Regions from separate parts of the Proteus sp. GOKU genome, predicted to be linked through region 1. Evidence: predicted binding sites of a transcription regulator. Region 1 holds the regulator's gene; the other holds the start of a gene.
The links. The regulator CRP, encoded in region 1, controls carbon source genes, mostly activating them, when cyclic AMP is high. The targets are predictions, from matches to a motif close to ATGTGANNNNNNTCACAT.
Positions count from the first base shown of each region.

Region 1 (12,466 bases):
CGTTAGCGGGACAAGAGTTTAATCTCTCTTCACCTAAACAGTTACAAGAAATCTTATTTGATAAACTGCAATTGCCAGTTATCAAGAAAACCCCGAAAGGGGCACCATCCACCAATGAAGAAGTATTGGAAGAGTTAGCGCATAGCCATGAATTACCTCGCTTAATTTTAGAGCATCGTGGTCTTGCAAAACTAAAATCAACCTATACTGATAAATTGCCATTAATGGTGAATAGTAAGACGAAGCGTGTACATACTTCATATCATCAAGCGGTGACGGCAACGGGTCGTTTATCTTCTCGCGATCCGAATCTTCAAAATATCCCAGTGAGAAATGAAGAAGGACGTCGAATTCGCCAAGCATTTATTGCGCGTGAAGGTTTTAAAATTGTTGCTGCCGACTATTCACAAATCGAATTGCGGATCATGGCGCATTTATCGCAAGATAAAGGTTTGTTAGATGCCTTTGCGCAAGGTAAAGATATTCACCGTGCAACCGCATCTGAAGTATTTGGTATACCTTTAGAGGAAGTGACCTCTGAACAACGTCGTAGTGCGAAAGCGATCAACTTTGGTCTTATTTATGGCATGAGTGCATTTGGCTTATCACAACAGATTGGTGTTGAGAGAAGAGAAGCTCAGCGTTATATGGATCTCTATTTTGAACGTTACCCTGGTGTCTTGGACTATATGGAGCGCACACGTAAACAAGCTTCTGAACAAGGCTATGTTGAAACGTTAGATGGTCGTCGTCTCTATTTACCAGAAATAAATTCAAAGAATGCAATTCGTCGTAAAGCTTCAGAGCGTGAGGCAATCAATGCCCCAATGCAGGGTACTGCTGCTGATATCATCAAAAAAGCGATGATTGCTGTGGATAACTGGATTTGCAATGAATGCCCTGATTATGTGCATATGATTATGCAAGTACACGATGAATTAGTATTTGAAGTGCGAGAGTCTTACTTAGAGAACGCAAATATCATGATCCACAAATTAATGGAAAGCAGTATGGAATTAGCTATTCCGTTAAAAGTTGAAGTGGGTGTAGGTAATAATTGGGATGAAGCACACTAGATTTTAAATATTATTCTTAACGAGAAAAGGGCACAGGATTGTGCCCTTTTTTGTTTATGCTTTGGTGTTTAGATCAAGCTCTGATTCTTCAAATTCAAGAAAGTCTTCGTGCAAACCTTGGATTAATCTATCCGTTGTTGTGCCTTTGTTATCGAGTTCCATCAAAGACCAACCTACATTGTCATTCACGTCATAAAGATAACCTTGATCAAGCATATCAATCACTTTACCAATGATTGATTTACCATAGAAATGCAGCAATTCCTTAAGTTCTTGCTTATCAAATTGGGAAGCTAGCTTTTGGTGTACTTCGGTTGCTTCATCAGAGTAACTCTCTATTTCACTGAGATTTCCCTCAACATCACGATAGATATCTGTGAGTCCTTTTAACACAAGGAAGCGTGCAAATTGTGGAATGTTTTCTTGTAATTCACTATTTGCCCATGATTTTGGGTTTGTTGCACCGGCGGCTTTGAGTTGTTCACATAAATCCTTAAATCGACTATTTTCCATTTGTTCCTCAAGTGATTTACTGATGAGATTTTAAATCTATTGTATAAGGGATGGAGAGAAAAACAGTGAGAATTTATCTGTATTAGACCTGAAAAAAGAAAAGCTCGGTTAATTACCGAGCTTTTTTATGTCAAAACTTATCAAAATGTGAAAAAGAGATAAGTGAATAATTAAGCAACTTGTGAGTCGATCAGTTTGCTCAATTTCTTCTGTTTTTTCTCAATACGTTGACGTTTTAACGGAGATAAATGGTCAATAAAGAGTTTGCCATCAAGATGGTCTAACTCATGCTGAATGCAGCCTGCAAACAAATCAGAGGCTTCAAGTTCAATTTCATCACCATTTCTATCCAATGCCTTAACCTTTAAGAAGCGGTAACGCTCTGTTGGGGCAAAAGAATCTGGAATAGATAGACACCCATCCATCATATCCATCACTTCATCTTCAGTGCTGATAATTTCAGGATTGATAAGTGCAATCGGTTGATCTCGGTTTTCAGAAACATCAATTACAACAATGCGTTTAGATACATTAACCTGAGGTGCCGCTAAGCCAATACCTCGTTCTGCATACATGGTTTCAATCATGTCATCGATTAATGTGCGTATTTCGTCATCTACTTTTTCCACTGGTACTGCGACTCTACGCAGACGCTCATCTGGAAAACGCAGGAGCGTTAATACAGCCATGGATACCTCATTTTATCGCTAATTACATATTTACTACGGTCTCGCGATAAGCGTATCACAAAATCATTAAGGATAAACCGCACCTTTTGTGTGATTTGTTCTATTTTTAATCATATTCACACAAGTGATTAAAGTCTCATAATTATGTAATTAAACTACATTTATTTATGGTTTGAATACATAAATACATTGCTGAATCGTGTCTGCATGTGAAAAAAAATTACAAAAGGGCTTTTATTAACCAATAAAATAGAGTACATTATCTCTCGTAGGGTACAGAGGTAAGATGTTCTATCTTTCAGACCTTTTACTTCACGTAATCGGATTTAGCTGAATATTAGCTGCCCCAGTCGACTTTATTTCGACTGGGGCATTTTTTTGCCTAAAATTCACTGGAGTGGTTTGTGCGAGAAGTGAAAGGGAAAAGTGATTTCCCTTTTATCAATAGAAGATCAGAACGCTATCGTTGAGGAAAAAGAAGATAATTAAGCGTTATCATCATTTGTAGGCTGCTCTTCTGAACCTGAAAACCATTCATTAAGTGTGTTACGTAGCTTATCAATACCAATTTTTTTCAATGATGAAAAATATTCTACGCGGATATCGCCTACTTTATTTGCCAGCTCTTCACGTACGCTCATTAACTGCTTTTTACGCGCACCTGATGCGAGTTTATCTGCTTTAGTCAGTAAAACCAGAGTAGGAAGTTCTGAGCCTACAGCCCAGTCAATCATTTGCATATCAAGATCTTTTAATGGGTGACGGATATCCATTAAAATAACGACACCTTTTAGGCACTCTCTTTTTTGTAGGTATTCACCTAAAGAGCGTTGCCACTTACGTTTCATTTCTTCAGGAACTTGAGCATAGCCGTAGCCGGGTAAATCGACTAAGCGTAAACCTTCTTCAATTTGGAAAAGGTTGATTAATTGAGTACGGCCTGGCGTTTTACTGGTTCTGGCTAATCCATTTTGTTGGGTTAACGCATTTAAAGCACTGGATTTACCGGCATTAGAGCGACCCGCAAAGGCAATTTCAATTCCTGTATCTAGTGGTAAATGACGGATATCAGGCGCACTGATGATGAAATGTGCTTTTTGGTAGTTAAATTGGGCCATTATGGTATAAACCTCTCTGAAATAATGCGGCTTTTCATGCATACTCATTTCAATTTTGCATGAAAATGAATATCTAAAATATTTATTTGCTCTATTTTGGCGCAATTTAATGACTTATAACAGTGCTTAAAAATTAAAATTTACCCTGTTATAACGTAATTAGACTTATTGAGCGTAAATAAAGGTAAATGATTGGCACTATTTACCTCAGCGAATTAGAATCGCTGCATATTAAGTAAGTTGTAGACTATTAAAGTAAAGGATCCCTGCATGTTAAAACGTTTTCTTGTCACCTTCGTTACCGCTTGCACTTTAACAACAGCGACTTTTGCAATGGCAACGGGAGAAACCTTCGTTAAATTAGTCACCTCTGAAGGCAATATTGAAATATCACTGGATAATAAAAAAGCCCCAATTACAACGAAAAATTTTATTCAGTATGTCGAAGATGGATACTATAACGGCACCACTTTTCATCGTGTTATTCCAGGTTTTATGGTTCAAGGCGGTGGTTTTACTGCTGATTTACAGCAGAAACAAACCAGAGCGCCAATTAAAAATGAAGCCGACAATGGTTTACGCAATGTAAAAGGTTCTATTGCCATGGCGCGCACGTCAGATAAAGACAGCGCAACCAGCCAGTTCTTTATTAATGTGGCTGATAATGCATTTTTAGATCACGGCCAGCGTGATTTTGGCTATGCCGTATTTGGTAAAGTTGTGAAAGGAATGGATGTTGTTGATAAAATTTCACAAACTCCAACTCGTAATATTGGACCTTACCAAAATGTGCCTGTAAAAACGGTCACTATTTTATCTGCGGAAGTCGTAAAACAATAAACGCATTATTAGGATAGGATATTTACTTATTCTGATAAGATAAAATGCATATAAACCGGAATGAATGTTTTCATTCCGGGGTTTTTGGTACGAAAAAAATATTTTTTATCCTTCCTTTTTTCGTGTGATCTCCTGCAATAAGTATTCACTACGCTATTAATCACTCTATTCATCATCAATTACCGTCATTCTTGTTATTGCGCAATAAATCAGCAGGTTTTCTTGCTTACTATTCATATTTTATACCTGTGCTATGATAATCGGCTTTGTTGTACCCAAGTCGGTTAAACAACGAGCTATTTTGGCAAATCTACACTCGCTTTAAAATAGTAATAAAATAGATAATGATAAGAAAATCAGTCGGATAGGCTAATATGCTGTTACTTATTGATAATTACGACTCGTTTACCTACAACCTCTATCAGTATTTCTGTGAATTGGGTGCTGAGGTTGTTGTTAAGCGTAACGATGAGATCGGACTTAAAGAGATAGAAAAGATGATGCCAGCACATCTTGTTATCTCGCCAGGACCTTGTACTCCTGATGAAGCCGGGATCTCTCTTGAGGCTATACAGCGGTTTGCCGGTGAAATTCCTATTCTTGGGGTTTGTCTTGGACATCAAGCGATAGGGCAAGCTTTTGGTGCATCGGTTATCAGAGCACGAGAAGTGATGCATGGTAAAAATTCATTAATACATCATAACCAACAAGGTGTTTTTAAGGGACTGAATCGACCTTTAAGTGTGACGCGTTACCACTCTTTAGTGATTGATGCGACAACATTACCAGTACCTTTTGAAGTGACGGCATGGAGCCAACATGATGGAAATGTTGATGAAATTATGGGAATTCGCCATCGTACACTTCCAATTGAAGGGGTTCAATTTCACCCAGAAAGTATTTTAAGTGAACAAGGACATGAGCTATTAAATAATTTCCTTAAATATTAAATGGATAGCATTTAAATAGCGAAATAATGCCTTTTTATACAAAACCACATTTGATTTTTTATTCATATTTAGTGATTATATTTTCATATTGAATATGAATAACGATCAGGTGGGGTAATGACAAAGCAAAGCATCAACAGGGCAACTTACGATCAAGTAATGTTGCCAATTTATTCACCCGCAGAATTTATTCCTGTTAAAGGGATGGGTAGCCGTGTTTGGGATCAGCAAGGAAAATCGTATATCGATTTTGCTGGTGGTATTGCGGTTTTAGCACTAGGGCATGCCCATCCTGCTCTAAATCAAGCCTTAAAAGAACAAAGTGAGCAACTTTGGCACGTCAGTAATATTTTCACGAATGAACCTGCATTACGTTTAGCACAAAAATTAATAGATAACACATTTGCAGAACGTGTCTTTTTTGCCAATTCTGGCGCAGAAGCAAATGAAGCCGCATTTAAATTGGCTCGCCATTATGCCATTACTCGCCATAGCCCTTATAAAACAAAAATTATTGCCTTTCACAATGCATTTCATGGCAGAACGCTGTTTACAGTATCTGTTGGTGGACAACCTAAATATGCGGATGGTTTTGGTCCTAAGCCTGCCGATATCGTGCATGTTCCGTTTAATGACTTAGATGCCGTTAAAGCGGTAATGGATGACCACACTTGCGCCGTTGTTTTAGAGCCAGTTCAAGGTGAAGGTGGCGTAACAGCAGCAACGCCTGAGTTTATGAGAGGGCTACGTGAGTTGTGCGATAAGCATCAAGCACTGCTTGTTCTTGATGAAGTACAAACAGGTATGGGGCGTACCGGCAAGCTTTTTGCCTATATGAACTATGATGTGACACCAGATATTATTACAACCGCCAAAGCGCTGGGAAGTGGTTTCCCACTCAGTGCGATGTTAACAACATATGAGATAGCTTCTGCAATGGGTGTTGGAACTCATGGTACAACTTATGGTGGCAATCCATTAGCTTGTGCAGTGGGCAATGTCGCATTTGATTTAATTAATACACCTGAGGTACTTGAGGGTGTCGAAAAGCGCTATCAATGGATTGTGGATGAGCTAGCGTCAATCAATCAAACGTATCAGGTCTTTTCGCAAATCCGTGGACAAGGTTTATTGATTGGTGCGCAATTAGCGCCACAATATAAAGGTAAAGCCAAAGAGTTACTCGGTCTTGCTGCTAAACATGGCTTAATGATGTTAAATGCAGGAGCTGATGTGATGCGTTTTACACCGTCGTTAATTATTACCCAAGAAGAGCTACAAGAAGGAATGGTGGCATTAAAAGCGGCTATCGCAGAATTTGTAAAAGGGTAGTAGCAACTAAAAACCCCATCAGCGAGGATGGGGTTTACACAAAAAGTATATCAATAGCCCTGTTATGGGCTATTGTTTGTTTGAGCGGGGAAACTTAACGAGTCCCGTAAACGACGATAGTTTTACCGTGTGCGGAGATCAAGTTTTGATCTTCCAGCATTTTCAGAATACGGCCTACAGTTTCGCGTGAACAACCAACGATTTGACCAATTTCCTGACGTGTAATTTTAATTTGCATGCCATCAGGATGCGTCATTGCATCGGGTTGTTTTGCTAAGTTTAATAAGGTTTGTGCAATACGACCTGTTACATCAAGGAAAGCAAGGTTACCTACTTTTTCTGATGTTGTTTGTAATCTGTTCGCCATTTGAGCAGAAAGGCGCATCAGAATATCAGGGTTAACCTGAATTAATTGGCGGAATTTTTTATAGGAAATTTCTGCTACTTCACAGGCTGTTTTTGCTCGAACCCATGCACTACGTTCTTGATCTTCTTCAAATAATCCAAGTTCACCGATGAAATCCCCCTGATTTAGGTAGGAGAGGATCATTTCTTTTCCTTCTTCATCTTTAATAAGAACAGCCACGGAACCTTTAACAATATAATAAAGTGTTTCCGCTTTCTCACCTTGGTGGATCAGCGTGCTCTTGGATGGATATTTGTGAATATGGCAGTGTGACAAAAACCATTCAAGAGTCGGGTCTGTTTGCGGCTTGCCGAGAACCATTCGCGTTATCCTCTGTACGTTAAATGCAGCCTTTCAAAACGGATAGGCTCCCTTTTGAGACAGCGTGCTTAAAAATCCTATCTTTACCTATTAACTTCCTGAGAACACGGTAAGTTAATATGGAGTAGATTATAATAAATGAGAAAATAATGCATTGATCTTAACCACTATCATCAAGCAGATATTGTTTTTAACACAATTAGTGCATTAAGTCTCGTTTTACGCAGTCAGCATAATAAACCTATTTGCTAATTGCTAGTTGAATTATGAGAATGTACTCTTTTAGTTTCTGTCATCTTTAGGGGGAAAATAAATGGAAGCACGAGTTAAGTGGGTTGAAGATTTATCTTTTGTCGGCGAATCTTCATCTGGCCATCAAATTATGATGGATGGGAATTCGGGCGATAAAGCCCCAAGCCCAATGGAAATGGTATTAATTGCTGCGGGTGGATGTAGTGCTATTGATGTCGTAAGTATTTTACGTAAAGGGCGTCATCAAGTAACTGATTGTGAAGTGAAATTAACATCAGAGCGCCGTGAAGAAGCCCCTCGTTTATTTACTGATATCAATTTACATTTTATTGTTTCAGGTAAAGAATTAACGGATAAAATCGTAGAACGAGCCGTTCAATTATCCGCAGAAAAATATTGTTCTGTTTCCTTAATGTTAGGAAAAGCAGCCAATATTACGCATTCATTTGAAATAAAAGATGCCGACTAATTTTGATATTTTAAAATAAAGTTTAATTTGAAAAATAATATCCCTTAATTAATGGGATATTATTTTTATAGAGATAAATTTTATTTTGGTTAACTTATCTTTTCGCCATTTAATAATTTTTTGACTAATGGTGCCATAATTAATTCCATCGCTAATCCTAATTTCCCGCCCGGTACAACAATAGTGTTTATTGTTGACATAAACGAGCCATGTAACATCGCAAGTAAATAGGGAAAATCAATATCAGTTAAACCACGAAAACGAATAACAATAAAGCTTTCATCGAGAGTGGGAATTGCTTTGGCAGAAAAAGGGTTCGAAGTATCAACAGTCGGAACACGTTGGAAGTTAATATGAGTGCGTGAGAATTGAGGAATAATGTAGCTAATATAATCATCCATTGAGCGTACAACGGAATCTCTTACCGCCTCTTGTGAGTGTCCTCTTTCTGTCGTGTCTCGAATAAGCTTTTGTATCCACTCTAGGTTGACGATAGGAACAACACCGACCAATAAATCAACATGTTGAGCTACATCATGTTCGTTGGTAACAACGCCACCGTGCAATCCTTCATAAAAGAGAACATCAGTATTATTAGCTAATGGCTCCCAAGGGGTAAATGTTCCCGGTAATTGGTTGTAAGGAGTTGCTTCATCATAAGAGTGTAGATATTTGCGAGATTGTCCTTGTCCTGTATCGCTATATTGACTTAAGGTCTTACTCAGTAAGCTAAAATCATTTGCTTCAGGGCCAAAATAACTGATATGTCTGCCTTGTTCTCTAGCTTTTCTTATCGCCATATCCATTTCAGGACGGGTATAGCGATGAAAACTATCTCCATCAATCAATGCAGCATTTGCATTGAGTTGTTGGAATATTTTACGAAAAGCTTGGCTTGTTGTGGTGGTTCCTGCACCGCTTGAGCCAGTCACTGCGATGATAGGATGCTTAATTGACATAGGTTATCCTTTTGCTAAATAAGGTTGGCCCTTATTGATGGCGATACATCGCTAACTTTGAATAACTAATCAGAGCGAAATTGCGATGCAGGCATAATATTGACGCTCTCATGAAGTTCAGACCAAACTAACACGGCCTCACCGGATTTAAGCTGTTTTTTGACGTCGGCGACTTTTTGTTCAAGCGTTTTCTCTTGGATACCATAATCAGTACCTTCGCGTAAAACGAAACTTTCAATGAGATTGTCTAGTGTTTCAGTTGAAAGCTCGTTCCAAGGTATTATCATTTTGCTTTCTCCAAATAGGTCGCCAACCAGTCAGGGATACGGCTTTCTAGCCACATCACTGGTTTAGAGAGCTTTCCTCCAACAAATCCTACATGTCCACCAAACTCAGTAAGTTGATATTCAATGTTATTGGGTAGTGTTTTGACATCAGGAATAACATCCGCAGACATAAATGGATCGTCTTTAGCATGAATGATAAGTGTCGTTTTCTTTATTTTATTTAATAAAGGCAACGCACTGCATTGGCGATAATAATCTAATGCATCTTTAAATCCGTGAATTTTAGACGTAATAAGATCGTCAAATTGACGTAGTTTTTTGATGGATTTTATCGTCAATAAGCTAATCGGTAAGGATTCTGGATAGCGAATAAGTTTTCGTGTTGCGTTGTTTTTGAGCTCTTTTAATAGATACCATTGGTAAAAACGGGAAAAACCATGTTCAATTTTTGTTGAGCATGGTTCTAGCATTAATGGTGCAGAGACAATAACAGCAGCGTCTACAACTGCATTTTCACCACTTTCAGCAAGATAATAGGCAAGCATATTTCCACCAAGTGAATAGCCAACTGCGGCTGTTGGTTGCTCGCCAAATTCCTTTTTCAACCAATTTAAGAAGTAGCGAGCATCTTCTGTTTCACCTGAGTGATAAATGCGATTTTGTCTATTGGGTTCACCACTGCATCCTCTAAAATGCATCACAACGCTTAGCCAGCCTCTCTCTTTTGCAGCAGCTAACATGCCATGAGCATAAGGGCTACTAAACCCACCTTCTAAGCCATGAAAGATGACTAAGCGTGGTTTATCGAGTGCCGTCGTTGGGTCTTCACTCCATGCTAAATCGACAAAATCATTGTCCGGAAGATTGAGCCGCTGCCAATGTGGCGTAAGTTGTGGCGTCCTACGTACAATTCTTGGTAAGAGCGTTTGTAAATGTGGATTTTTAGCCCAACGCATTGGATTAAAGTATTGAGACATATTTTCCGTCTATCAAAATGAATTAACACTTGTTTGCTAAATAACATACTGCTATTTTCGGTGAAAATAAAACGTCTGTCACATCTTTGAGCCACTTTATGACAATTAGCCTTATTTTCTCTTTAACTATTTTCCTGTTTATTGCAGCGATAACACCTGGACCGAACAATTTACTGCTTACCTCATCAGGGGCTAATGTAGGCTTTAAAGGCTCGTTAAAGCTAATGGCAGGCATTATGCTGGGTATGCAATGCGTTTTATTGAGTTCTGCATTTGGCGTAGCCGCATTATTGATAATTTATCCTGCACTGCATATCGGATTGAAGATAGTCGGGAGTGCGTATTTACTTTGGCTTGCTTGGAAAACAGCGACATCATCTTATCAGCGTTTAGATATTCCAGCAAAAACACCCCAAGCAGTAAGTTGGTTTCAGGGCGGATTATTGCAATTTCTAAATCCAAAAGCATGGATGATGGGATTAGGCGCAGTAGGGAGCTTTAGTCTATCGGGTGATGCTTATTTTAGCTCTGTTATTGCTATTAGTATTGTTATGGTTATTGTTAACTTCGTTGCTGGTATTGTTTGGATATTAGGCGGAACATTAATTAGCCTATTTTTACAAAGCAGACGCTCTTGGTTTATTTTCAATATCTCAATGGGGCTATTAACGGCGCTCTGTGTTCCTTTGATTTGGATAGAGTAAACTCATAAAATAGGTATAAATCAAGGGTTAATCAAACTTTTTTGATTTAAATGATGTTTTTTTAAGATTGGTTGAAATGATCTCTCTTGATATGTGTCAAAAAAAGAGTATTCCTCTATAAAAAGAGAGATCTACGATCGCCCACTGACACAATCATTCATGTTAAAATGCTCTCTTATATCAAGTGATGACTGATTTTTAGTCGTTACATAGATCCTATTATTTAACTATTTAGTTTTTTATTTCTTATTATTAACACTATTAAAATGGACAACTAACTATTTTATATGGGAATTATTTATTCTTTTTAATGTTTCTATTAAAGTAATTTTTATTACGTTTATGTGTTTGAATTGTTATTAAATAAAAGGAAGTGTTTGAAAATAACAAATTATTAAGAGTAAATAGATTAAGTCTATATCGTTCTATTGACCTAAAAGAATAAATTATTATTAAAAATAGAGAGGGAATAAATTAAGTATTATAAATGTAGGGATTGATGAGCATAGTTCTGATTGAAAAGATATTTATAAAACTATTATAAAAACAAGTATTCTAATAATAAGGTAATTTTTTCTATGCTTTATTGTGACTCATTTTCTATTTTTAATTGATTTTATTCTAAAAAATTAATTGTTTTAGGTATTAAACGCTGTACCAAGAATTACTCCATATATAACTATATAGTACTCGAAGTGGATATTGTCATTATGCCGACATTAACGAAAATTGCCTGGATAAAGCCGGGTATGGCTACAAATCAGCGAAAAATAGCAGACTACATTTTAGATAATCCAGAGAAAACAATCACTTTATCGTCACAGCAACTTGCTGAAACAATGGGTGTGAGTCAATCTGCTATTGTTAAATTTAGTCAAAAAATAGGATTCAAAGGCTTTCCTTCTTTGAAACTTGCCATTAGTGAAGAGCTAGGTCGAAAGAACGCGAATTCAGGAGCAAATCCGAGCCTATTACATAATCAAATAGGCTCGGAAGATAGTTTAGTGGTTATTGCACAGAAACTTGCTCAAGAGAAAAATAATTCAATTTGCGATACGACTCGCCAAATTAATTACCTTCATTTTGAAAAGGTGATCCAACTTATTGATGAAGCTCAACGAGTTCAGATTATTGGTATTGGTGGTTCAGGGCTAGTTGCTAGAGACTTAAGCTATAAATTACAGAAAATAGGAATAACCACGCTGATTGAAACAGATCATCATGTTCAGATATCTGTTGCCCAAATGTTAAGTTCAAAGGATTTACAGATAGTCATTTCTTATAGTGGCAAAAGAAAAGATATGTTAGTTGCAGCCTCTGTGGCTAAAAAACAAGGGGCAAAAATCATTGCTATTACAGGAGAAAAACACTCTCCATTAGGAAGGATTTCTGATTATATATTAGAAACAATTGCGGATGAAGGTGAGTGGCGAAGCGCTTCAATTTCTTCACGTACAGCACAAAACACGATCACTGACCTTATTTTTATGGCGTTATTAAAGAAACGAGATGAGTGTGCGAAGACATTAGTGCTAAGTTCACAGGCATTAATTAATAGCCTGGATAATTAAAA
Region 1 is NZ_CP034105.1:3,789,791-3,802,256, reverse strand. Features, by position in the region: gene polA (DNA polymerase I) at 1-1,076, shown strand, start outside; gene EHE21_RS17360 (hypothetical protein) at 1,131-1,589, opposite strand; gene def (peptide deformylase) at 1,760-2,278, opposite strand; gene yihA (ribosome biogenesis GTP-binding protein YihA/YsxC) at 2,764-3,396, opposite strand; gene ppiA (peptidylprolyl isomerase A) at 3,667-4,236, shown strand; gene EHE21_RS17340 (aminodeoxychorismate synthase component II) at 4,611-5,186, shown strand; gene argD (bifunctional acetylornithine/succinyldiaminopimelate transaminase) at 5,304-6,518, shown strand; gene crp (cAMP-activated global transcriptional regulator CRP) at 6,613-7,245, opposite strand; gene EHE21_RS17325 (OsmC family protein) at 7,559-7,966, shown strand; gene EHE21_RS17320 (phosphoribulokinase) at 8,056-8,925, opposite strand; gene EHE21_RS17315 (YheU family protein) at 8,991-9,212, opposite strand; gene EHE21_RS17310 (hydrolase) at 9,209-10,189, opposite strand; gene EHE21_RS17305 (LysE family translocator) at 10,288-10,893, shown strand; gene EHE21_RS17300 (SIS domain-containing protein) at 11,604-12,464, shown strand.

Region 2 (12,466 bases), 1.5 Mb from region 1:
TTTGGATTTAATTGATAAAATGGAATAAAAAGAATTTTTAGAGAGTAAAGCTAAGAGGAGATGGTGGTGGGAGAAGGATTCGAACCTTCGAAGTCTGTGACGGCAGATTTACAGTCTGCTCCCTTTGGCCGCTTGGGTATCCCACCAACATTAAATTGTTTTGCTGTCCGTGACAGCGGGCGCAATAATACCAAATACCTGAGATCTGTAAAGCGCTATTTTGCTAAAAATCGACTGACTGCTGTAAAAATGTGCGTACTGTTCAAGCTTTATGCGCTATCGTATTGATTTTAAGCAATATGATCCATATTAATAAGGGATAAAAAATAAACCGCGATATGCTTTATATCGCGGTTTACATTTAGATAGCCGTACTGTGTGCGTTATTAGTGACAGAAAACTTATAAAATGATGGTTCTGTTACCGTAAACGAAAACGCGTTGTGAAAGTACCCAATATAAAGCATGGCTAAGAACATTTTTTTCAACATCTCGACCCGCTCTCATCATATCTTCAGCAGAAAACGTATGGTCAACATTAATCACGTTTTGAGTGATGATTGGGCCTTCATCTAAATTATCATTTACGTAGTGTGCTGTTGCACCAATGATTTTAACACCGCGCTCATAAGCCTGATGGTAAGGACGTGCACCAATAAAGGCAGGTAAGAAGGAGTGGTGAATATTAATAATTTGATTTGGGAAGTTTTGTACAAATGCCGGTGTTAATACACGCATATATTTTGCGAGCACAACATAATCAGGTTTGTATTGATTAATTTGTGCAATTAACTTCTCATCATGTTGATCACGAGTTAAGCCTTCATGGCTAACAAGATGGAAAGGAATACCAAATTGTTCTACTAAATGTTTTAACGTGTCGTGGTTACCAATGACAGCGGCAATTTCAACATCCAAATCACCAAATGCACTTTTCATTAATAAGTCACCCAAGCAGTGTGCTTCTTTTGTCACCATAATGACAATGCGACGACGGCCTGCGGTATTTAATTCGCGTTTTGAACCTTGTGGTAAAGCATCATCTAAATCCGCAAGAAAGGTTTCATCATTAAAGATACCTTCCAGCTCGGTGCGCATAAAAAAGCGACCTGTACGATGATCAACAAATTCACTATTTTGAACAATATTTAATTGATGTTTGTAGCAAATATTCGTGATTTTAGCGATAAGTCCTTTTGCATCAGGGCAAATAGTACGCAGTATTTTTTTTTGAGTATTTTGGTGTTGCATGTATGGATAAATCCTTTCTTTTACTTCTGTGTTTGCAGTTATTTGATGTTATTTTCACAACATTTTTTGTATTTACGTCCTGAGCCACAAGGGCAGGGATCGTTTCGTCCCACTTTCGGTTTCACACCGTCAATATAAAACCAACAGTCATCTATTTTTAGAAAACGAGAGCGTTCATGTAAGTACTGTTTATCATCGGCATTTCTTTCAATAAAGCAAGCCGAGAATTCAACATATGCCTCATTTTTATTTGTGCTCGCTTGTGATGAGATAATATTAAGTCCAAGCCATTGTGTATTTGGAAAACCTGAAACTAATTCATCATGCAAGGATGCAACACGGCAAGAAGGATGCCACGACTTTATTAAGTAATCAGCATCATGTTTAACAAACGCGCTATAACGCGAACGCATCAATGCTTCTGCTGTTGGGGCGTTTTTTTGACCTAAATGGTAAGGCTCACAGCAATCAGAGTAGAATAATTGGCTATTACAGGGGCATAAACTCGACAAAATAATGTCCTAACTCACGTTATCAGTATGACGATTTCCCATAGATTGAAAAAAGTAACGATTGGGAATAATTAACGTCAATGTTGAACTAAACTAATAATGTAGCGCTAATTAATCAGCATGTGAAACGATAGTTACCGGAGTCACCAATGAACAAAGCCTTAGTGGGTAAAAAAATCTTAATAATTGATGATGAGGTCGTTTTTCGTACCATGTTGACGGAATATTTCTCACATGAGAAGGCTTGTGTCTATACAACTGATAATGGCAGCCAAGCATTATCTTTATTAGAGGGAGGATTGCTCCCTGATCTTATTTTATGTGATATCCGTATGCCAGTAATGAATGGACCCACTTTTTTGTGTCATCTTGAACAACGAAAATTGGCTATTCCTGTTATTGCTATTTCATGTACAGATAATATGGCTGAGATAGATGATATGTTGCGTTTAGGGGCACAAGAGATTTTCCTTAAGCCAATAACACATCTTGATAAATTAAAACAAAAAGTCATTGAAGTATTATGCCCTGGATTTTTTGAATCAGTATTAATAGAAGGTATACATTTAGAACCACTTTGGAATAGCTTACGAAAAGATACCCATTATATTCAGTCGTTCATAAAACAGATGCAACCTCAGGTTAAGCAAGTTGTTGCGGGATATTGCGTTAATTATCGCCAATTAAATGATATCGCTAAAATGGGTTTATTATTTGATATTGCGGCTTTATCAGAAGATCAAATTATTTTCTATTGTGTCGATATATCAAGAGATGATGAAAATGGGCTTTTGGTTGCTTTACTCTTACGGGTTGTTTTTAATGATGTATTAAAGTCATCAGAAAAAGTGCGATCTTTGCCAAGTATGTATAATATGTTGAATAAACTAAATAAAATGCTTAATGAGATTGGAGTAAAAGGGCAATTTCCTATTACACTCGGTTATTATCATACTCAGAAAAAAAATATACTATTAGCATCAGCAGGTTTAAAAGCTGAAATAAAAACAGAAAGTAAAAAATTCGAATTAAATAGTGGTGTCCCTTTAGGTACGTTGCAACTTTTATATATTAATCAAGTAAAATGCGAGGGAACAAATTGGCAATGTAAAATTTGGGATAACACAAATCAGATTAAATTAATGTTTTCCCCTATCTATAAAAGTTAAATTTAGATTAAATAAAAACAGAATATCGTGCATATATTAAACATAAATGAAGAACTATCTCAATTAACGGGTAGGGCTCTGTTTATCCTTAGATATTAGCTGGTATACTCTGGCGATTATTTTTAATTGTACCCATTCACATTTGAAAGTAGAACGGTACGAATTGCAGGAGAAGTATAATGTCATCAGCAGTGCGTAAAGTTAGAAAAGCGGTGATCCCTGTTGCTGGATTAGGCACAAGAATGCTACCTGCAACCAAGGCAATTCCAAAAGAGATGTTGCCTGTGGTTGATAAGCCTCTTATTCAATATGTAGTGAATGAATGTATTGCAGCAGGTATTAATGAAATTGTGCTTGTTACACATTCATCTAAAAATTCAATTGAAAACCATTTTGATACGAGTTTTGAATTAGAAGCGATTTTAGAAAAACGAGTAAAACGTCAGTTATTAGAAGAAGTACAAGGCATTTGTCCAAGCCATGTCACTATTATGCAAACTCGTCAGGGAATAGCAAAAGGATTAGGTCATGCCATTTTATGTGCTAAGCCACTAATTGGTGATGAACCTTTCGCTGTTATCCTGCCTGATGTTATTTTAGATAGATACAGTGCGGATTTAACAAAAGTTAACTTAAGAGAGATGCTTTCTCATTTTGAACGTTCAGGCGCAAGTCAAATCCTTGTTGAACCTGTTCCTGAAGATGAAGTCTCTAATTATGGTATTGTTGATTGCATGGGCGAAAATTTATGTCCAGGTGATAGTAAACCAATTACTCGTGTTGTTGAAAAGCCTAAGAAAGAAGAAGCTCCTTCGAATTTATCTATCGTAGGGCGTTATGTGTTATCTGAAAGTATTTGGCCATTATTAGCGAAAACCGCACCGGGTGCCGGAGATGAAATTCAGTTAACTGATGCGATCGCAATGCTGATTGAAAAAGAACCTGTTGAAGCTTATCACCTACAAGGGAAAAGCCACGATTGTGGTAATAAACTAGGATATATGAAAGCCTTCGTAGAGTACGGAATACAGCACGAAGAGTTTGGCGAAGATTTTGCACAATGGCTAAAATCATTAAAGATACAGTGATATAAAGTTTATTAATAATCATTTATATGGTTAATCTCATTGTATAATTCCTGTAAATGCACGCTGCGTAATAAGCTGATTATTTTATGGGAAAAGCTAGATAAAGCGATTGTAAGAGATTAAGGTATGGCTCAATGCATTTAGTATTGAGCCATGTTGATTTCTGTAATGTATGACGATGTTAAGCGTTATGATGTTTAATCAAGGTGATATTAAGCATGATAGCGTTGACATAAAAATAAATTATTGGGTTATTTGAGTGATAATATGAAAATATTGGTAACAGGTGCTGCGGGTTTTATTGGCTATCATATGAGTCAGCGTTTAATCGAAATGGGTTATCATGTTGTCGGAATAGATAACCTTAATGATTATTATGATGTGCGCTTAAAAGAAGCTCGATTAGCTAAATTACAACAGCTAGAAAATTTCCATTTTGAGAAACTTGATATTGTTGACTCAGTAAAAGTGGCTCAATTATTTGCATCACACCAATTTGACCGAGTTATTCATTTAGCGGCTCAACCGGGTGTTCGCTACTCGATTGAAAATCCAATGGCATATATTGATGCGAATATCGTTGGTCATATTAATATATTAGAAGGATGTCGCCATAATAAAGTTGGACATCTTATCTACTCATCTTCAAGCTCTGTTTATGGTTTAAATCAGAAACAGCCTTTCTCAACAGAAGATAGTGTTGATCATCCAGTTTCATTATATGCAGCAACAAAGAAAGCTAATGAGTTAATGTCTCATAGTTATTCACATCTATATCAATTACCGACAACTGGATTACGTTTCTTCACGGTATATGGCCCTTGGGGTCGCCCTGACATGGCATTATTTAAGTTCACTAAAGCAATGTTAGCTGGTGAACCTATTGATGTTTATAACGGTGGCAATATGACACGTGATTTCACTTATGTTGATGATATTGTGGGATCAGTAGTTCGATTAGTTAATGTTATACCTGAAGCAGATGAAAACTGGACAGTAGAAAAAGGTGAAACATCGTCAAGTTCTGCACCTTATAAAATCTATAATGTGGGTAATGGGCAACCGACTAAATTGATGGCATTTATTGAAGCGATAGAAAAATCACTCAATATTAAAGCTAAATTGAATTTAATGCCGATGCAAGACGGTGATGTTCTTTCTACTTGTGCTGATTGCCAAGATTTGTCTGAGACAATTGGTTTTTCGCCGAATACAGAAGTAGAATATGGCGTAAAACAGTTTGTTGATTGGTATTTAAGTTATTATAAAAATTAATAATATTAGTTTAATTAAATCAAAGAAAAAAGGAGCTATAAAAGCTCCTTTTTCATTATAAATAAAAATAAATAACGTAGTTATTACATTTTTTATTTTTGCTTACCTACATCTAATACAAACAACATCAGCACTATTAAAATTAAACGCTTGTTTAAATTAAATGAGGTAAACAAGAAAATACCCTTTTAAATAATTAAAAGGGTATTTCAAATAGAGTATTGACTTAAATTACAGCAGGAAATCGTCTAATGATTTGCCTTCTTCATCAATAGCACGTTTGATTACAGCTGGTGTACGACCTTGGCCTGTCCAAGTTTTAGTTTCACCATTTTCATCAACGTAAGAGTATTTAGCTGGGCGAGCTGCGCGTTTAGCACGGCCAGTTTTATTAACAGCACTTGCTTCAAGTAAGTCTGTTGGATCAATACCGGCTTCTTCTAACATTTCACGGTATTTTTGTAATTTCTGAACACGTTCTTCTTCAGCTGCTTTTTCTAATGAGAATTCTTCACGACGCTCATTAACGACAACTTCGAGTTTCTCCAGCATTTCTTCTAAAGTTTCTAAAGAAGTTTCTCTTGCTTGTGCGCGGAGAGTACGGATGTTATTTAATATTTTTAAAGATTCGCTCATTTTCCTGGTCTCAAATAAATGTTGTTGGCTGATGTAATACTAATAATAGATTGCTATTTAAATTTCTGCAATACCTAAATACAAACCTTACGTAAAATTTCTTTTTTTTAAACTAATATCTCAACGAAAAAAATAATAAAAGTTGAGGCATCTTTAGTCAATAAAGGAAATATTAGTAAGGAAATGCATCTTTTAACTGATGATAGCGCTAATGCTAAAGAATAGAAAGCTTTGTTCATTTTTTTATAATAACGGACTTTTTTCTAAAAATGGAATCGGACTAACTTTCATACTTTAATAAAGGTATATCAAGGTGTGTTTTAATATGTTAAGTACTTATTAAAGCTATTTATTTTTTAAGCAAAAATTAGCATTAACAACGAACTTCATCTTTCGGCGGTATATCTAGAATAGAAATAAAGGTAATAAATATTTGTTATGGATAACTTGTAGATTGTTTATGTTAGACTGTCGCTCGTGAAAATAAACGCTATTTAAGGAGAGAGCTGATGGCTCAGCTTTACTTTTATTATTCAGCCATGAATGCTGGAAAATCAACATCTTTATTGCAATCCTCTTATAACTATAATGAACGAGGAATGCGCACATTGATTTTTACTGCGGCTATTGATACACGCTTTGCAAAGGGAAAGATTAGCTCAAGAATAGGATTAAGTGCGGATGCATTACTCTTTAGTGATGATATGAATATTCGTGACGTTATTGTTGCTGAGCATAACAAACAGCCTATTCACTGTGTATTGATTGATGAGTGCCAATTTTTAAGTAAGGCACATGTTGAACAACTTTGCGAAATAACGGATACCTATGATATTCCCGTTCTCACATATGGGCTAAGAACGGATTTTAGAGGTGAGTTATTTACTGGTAGTGCTTATTTATTAGCATGGGCTGATAAACTCGTAGAACTTAAAACAGTATGTTACTGCGGTAGAAAGGCGAATAAAGTATTACGCTTAGATGATAAAGGAAATGTACTGAGTGATGGTGCTCAAGTTGAAATTGGTGGAAATGAAAAATATGTTTCAGTCTGCCGTAAGCATTATACACAGGCAACACTAAAAGGGTGTATTGAACAAGAGTAACCTTTTCATTTTCCCTCTTTTACTAATTTGTCAGAGTGAAAGAGGGGGATGAAATAAGAATTCAAATAAAGTGTTATATTACATAATACTAAAAAATGTTTATATATTTTTAAATTTTAGCCAATTTATTGGCTTTTTTTATATCAAATTGCAGTGCGGTTGATTTTCTTCTGTGAAGATATGTTATTTTTTATGGGAAAATTTATTTATTTCATCGATTTCATTATCATTAATCAAAAAAGACATAATCAAATATACGTAAGGTGTTTGTTTTGTGATGTCGATATTGTTTTTTACAAATGATAAGAGAAAGAGACATTTGATGCATTTATATTATTCATAGTTTAATAAAATTGAATAAAGATAGTCATAAAATACTAAGAAATATTTCTTTTATCTATGGTTGGTATAATGAAACATTTATATCGGGTTTTATAGATGCTGATTATGGGATGCTCAAGTTGTTATTGAATAAATAAAACACTTCGCTGTATGCCAGTTAATACGGATAAACAGGCTCCTTTCATACTCCTAAAGGAGTAATTTCTAAGTGGAATGCACAAATAGCGACCTTTATTACGCTATTACTTTAGCAGACTCAAGATAACAAACCTCATTTTGATAATATTTTATTGAAACTATGTTTCTTATAAATCCAAGATAACTAGAGATATAAAATATTTAGATTTCTATATTTTGATCACTAATTAATAATCAATGTGATTAAGTCTATTTATTTTTTATCAGATAAGAATAAAAGTACGATTGCAAATCGTAACGCAAACACAATGGTTTCAAATAACATTTCGTTATAGTCATTTTATGAAGGGAATAAGGTAAGAGTGAAATAATTATACCAACTAATGAAAGAGGAGAGGAGTTTGACAAGCCCTGTAATCGCTCACAAGACACTTTTTATAATGTGGTAATGCAATGATGTAACTTAAGAGATAAGTAGCTCAACGCCTTTTTTAGAGCCAATTATAAACATATAAAGGCAGGCACTATTTTTATAGTAAAAATTGAACCTATCAACTAAGTGTAAATACTTATTATTTGTGACTAAATAGTGACTTACCTCGCCATATTCCTCAATCTTAAAAATCAGTAGCGAAATGTATATAGATAAATAATAAGCCATAAGAAAACCCAGCCATAGGACTGGGTTTTTATTTAAGAACAAATAATCGAAATATTGAGGATCACACTAACACAGCGTGTTTCGATTATTTTTTACTGCTTTTTTTAGCAGGTTTTGTCTCTTCTTTCACTTCAACAACGGGATGTTCATTAAATTCACGACCGTAGTAAGAATCTAATAACAGTTGTTTTAGTTCAGAGATCAGTGGGTAACGTGGGTTAGCACCAGTACACTGATCGTCAAATGCATCTTCAGATAATTTATCAACTCTTTCTAAGAAATCACTTTCTTGGACGCCTGCTTCACGAATAGAAGATGGAATACCTAATGAAGATTTCATTTCTTCTAACCAAGCTAATAATTTCTCAATTTTAGCAGCAGTACGGTCACCCGGTGCTGAAAGTTCTAAGTGGTCAGCAATTTCTGCATAACGACGACGTGCTTGAGGACGGTCGTATTGGCTAAATGCAGTTTGTTTTGTTGGGTTGTCATTAGCGTTGTAACGAATAACGTTTGAAATTAATAACGCATTAGCTAAACCGTGAGGAATATGGAACTCAGAGCCTAATTTATGCGCCATTGAGTGACAAACACCCAAGAATGCGTTAGCAAAAGCGATACCTGCAATAGTTGCAGCATTATGAACACGCTCACGAGCAACAGGGTTTTTAGCACCTTCATGATAACTTGCAGGCAGATATTCTTTCAGTAATTTTAATGCTTGCAGTGCTTGTCCATCAGAATATTCGTTCGCTAATACAGAAACGTAAGCTTCTAATGCGTGAGTTACAGCATCTAAACCACCAAATGCACACAGAGATTTAGGCATATTCATAACAAGGTTTGCATCAACGATAGCCATATCTGGTGTTAATGCATAGTCTGCTAATGGATATTTCTGACCTGTTTCATCATCAGTTACTACTGCAAATGGTGTTACTTCAGAGCCTGTACCTGATGTTGTTGTGATAGCAACCATTTGTGCTTTCACACCCATTTTCGGGAATTTGTAAATACGTTTACGGATATCCATAAAGCGTAATGCTAATTCTTCGAAATGAGTTTCTGGGTGCTCATACATAACCCACATGATTTTTGCAGCATCCATTGGTGAACCACCACCTAATGCGATGATCACGTCAGGTTTAAAGCTGTTCATCTGTTCTGCGCCTTTACGCACAACGCTTAATGTTGGATCTGCTTCAACTTCAAAGAAGACTTCTGTTTCAACACCGAATTTTTTCAGTACACGAGTGACTTCATCAACATAACCATTGTTGAATAAGAAACCATCGGTCACGATAAAGGCACGTTTTTTACCATCAGTCGCAATCTCTTCCAGTGCGATAGGTAAACAACCACGGCGGAAGTAAATAGATTTAGGAAGTTTATGCCACAACATATTCTCTGCTCTTTTCGCCACGGTTTTAGTGTTGATAAGGTGTTTTGGCCCTACGTTTTCAGATATGGAGTTACCACCCCATGAACCACAACCTAATGTTAGAGAAGGAGCAAGTTTAAAGTTGTATAAGTCACCAATACCACCTTGAGATGCTGGAGTATTGATTAAAATACGAGATGTTTTCATCTTGTCGCCGAAGTAGGCAACATGTTCAGGGCAGTTATCTTGGTCTGTATATAAGCAAGAAGTATGACCGATACCACCCATCTCAACTAATTTTTCAGCTTTTAGCACGGCATCTTCAAATGATTGAGCATGATACATTGCTAATAGTGGAGATAATTTTTCGTGAGCAAACGGCTCAGCTTCTGTTGTTTCTTTTACTTCACCAATTAAAATTTTGGTATTTACGGGTACTTCAATGCCAGCCATTTCAGCAATTTTTGTTGCAGGTTGACCCACAATGGCTGCGTTTAAGTTACCGTCTTTTAAAATGATATCTTGAACAGCTTTTAATTCTTTACCTGTCAGCATGTAACCGCCGTGAGTAGAGAAACGCTCACGAACTTGTTTATAAATGCTGTCAACAACGATAACAGATTGCTCTGATGCACAAATTACACCGTTATCGAAAGTTTTAGACATTAAGATTGAAGCTACTGCACGTTTGATATCAGCAGAGTCATCAATAACAACTGGCGTATTACCTGCACCAACACCGATAGCGGGTTTACCCGAACTATACGCGGCTTTAACCATGCCTGGACCACCTGTCGCTAAGATCAGGTTAATATCATCATGGTGCATTAATGCGTTAGATAGAGCGACTGAAGGCTCATCAATCCAACCGATAATATCTTTTGGTGCGCCTGCTGCGATAGCTGCATTTAAGACGATTTCAGCAGCACGGTTTGTTGCTTCTTTTGCACGAGGGTGTGGAGAGAAGATAATACCATTACGTGTTTTTAAGCTAATTAATGCTTTAAAAATCGCAGTAGAAGTTGGGTTAGTTGTTGGTACGATACCACAGATGATCCCAATAGGTTCAGCGATGGTCATTGTGCCATAAGTCAGATCTTCAGATAAGATCCCGCAGGTTTTTTCGTCTTTATACGCATTGTAGATATACTCAGAAGCGAAGTGGTTTTTAATCACTTTATCTTCAATGATACCCATACCAGACTCTTTAACAGCCAATTTTGCAAGAGGAATACGAGCATCAGCGGCAGCTAATGCAGCAGCACGGAAAATGGCATCAACTTGTTCTTGAGAGAAGTTAGCAAATTCACGTTGAGCTTTTTTTACACGAGCAACCAAATCATTGAGTTCAGTAACGTTAGTTACAGACATAAAGAGACTCCTGATAAAATGTTAAATTTTTTAAGCAAATTAGCCGTTTTCATCATAACTAATAAGAATAGCCTAGATAGATGATAGTGTGCTTATTTCAGTAATAATTATTAGAGGGCATAATTTGCTTAAAAAACTTAAAAAAAACAATAATAAAGACAAATATATTTTCGAAGTAACCCTCTTTCTTCGAATGATAACAGCTTACCATCTTTCTAATTAATTAACGTGATTTATATCACAAAATTGGCAAGCTGACACCTTTCAGCAAAGCTATTTATGAGAATGATTCTTATATGTAATAAATGTTCAACGATTTTTTTGTCGTACAGTTTATTTCGATATAAAATTAAACCACTAGGTTTTGATCGGTTTACAAGAGAATATTTTAGGTAAAAACTTGTTAACTAATAGAATTAACTGGTTTATTGATTTAAAGTAACGCGCATTTTTTGGAGTTACTCTATCTTTTATAGAATAATTCGCATGTTTATTAGCCAAGAAGGGGCTTTTCATGGGGTCACTGCTGGATTTATCCGGTTATATTAAATTTTTTGTCGGTCTTTTTGCGATTGTAAACCCAATTGGTATTTTGCCTGTTTTTATCAGTATGACGAGTTATCAAACTGATGCAGGGCGTAACAAAACAAACTTAATTGCGAATGGCTCCGTTGCAATTATTTTAGTTTCTTCTCTGCTAATCGGTGATTCTATACTGAGCATTTTCGGTATTTCTATCGACTCGTTTCGTATAGCAGGGGGAATGCTGATTGTTACTATTGCAATGACCATGATAAATGGGCGTTTAGGAGAAGATAAACAAAACAATCAAGAACGAAACGAATCCGCAGTACGTAATAGTGTTGCTGTTGTGCCTTTAGCATTACCATTAATGGCAGGACCCGGAGCAATCAGTTCTTGTATTGTGTGGAGTTCTCGTTGGGAAGGTTTTACTAACTTCTTAGGATTAGCTGCAACCAGTATCTTTTTTGCATTTTGTTGTTGGTTGCTGTTTCGCAGCGCAACACTTTTAGTGAAATATTTAGGGCAAACTGGCATTAACGTGGTTACGCGTATAATGGGCTTATTATTAATGTCGTTAGGTATTGAATTTATTGTGACCGGATTACGTTCTATTTTCCCGGGCTTATTAGTTTAAACACAGCGCAGAATACTTAAAAAACGGTACGACTAAACAGTACTATTAAAAAGAGCAGTATTAATAACGTAATACTGCTCGGTTCCTTTCTTTTATTTATTCTCTTTTATCTCAATCGAGACGATGTATTCCTTTTGATAACGCATCTCGATCATAATGTTGTGTCAATTCACCATTTTCCATTAATGCCGCTCTATCCGACATATGTGCGATAACATCAGCATCATGGCTGACAAGTAAATAAGTCATATTATGTTGTTTTTTCAGCGTGTTAAGCAGGTTTAAGATCTCGGCTTGCACTGACATATCTAGCGCTGAAGTTGGTTCATCTAACAGTAATAGTTGAGGTTGCAATAAAAGGGCTCTTGCAATGGCGAC
Region 2 is NZ_CP034105.1:2,256,890-2,269,355, reverse strand. Features, by position in the region: gene EHE21_RS10565 (helix-turn-helix domain-containing protein) at 1-28, shown strand, start outside; tRNA gene EHE21_RS10560 (tRNA-Tyr) at 62-146, opposite strand; gene purU (formyltetrahydrofolate deformylase) at 402-1,250, opposite strand; gene EHE21_RS10550 (YchJ family protein) at 1,289-1,762, opposite strand; gene rssB (two-component system response regulator RssB) at 1,927-2,931, shown strand; gene galU (UTP--glucose-1-phosphate uridylyltransferase GalU) at 3,111-4,019, shown strand; gene EHE21_RS10535 (NAD-dependent epimerase) at 4,287-5,294, shown strand; gene hns (histone-like nucleoid-structuring protein H-NS) at 5,526-5,930, opposite strand; gene EHE21_RS10525 (thymidine kinase) at 6,440-7,036, shown strand; gene adhE (bifunctional acetaldehyde-CoA/alcohol dehydrogenase) at 8,263-10,929, opposite strand; gene EHE21_RS10515 (YchE family NAAT transporter) at 11,444-12,088, shown strand; gene EHE21_RS10510 (ABC transporter ATP-binding protein) at 12,200-12,466, opposite strand, start outside.
Region 2: adhE (bifunctional acetaldehyde-CoA/alcohol dehydrogenase) is a predicted target of CRP. The motif match lies at 11,156-11,173, and genes of this name have one in related genera.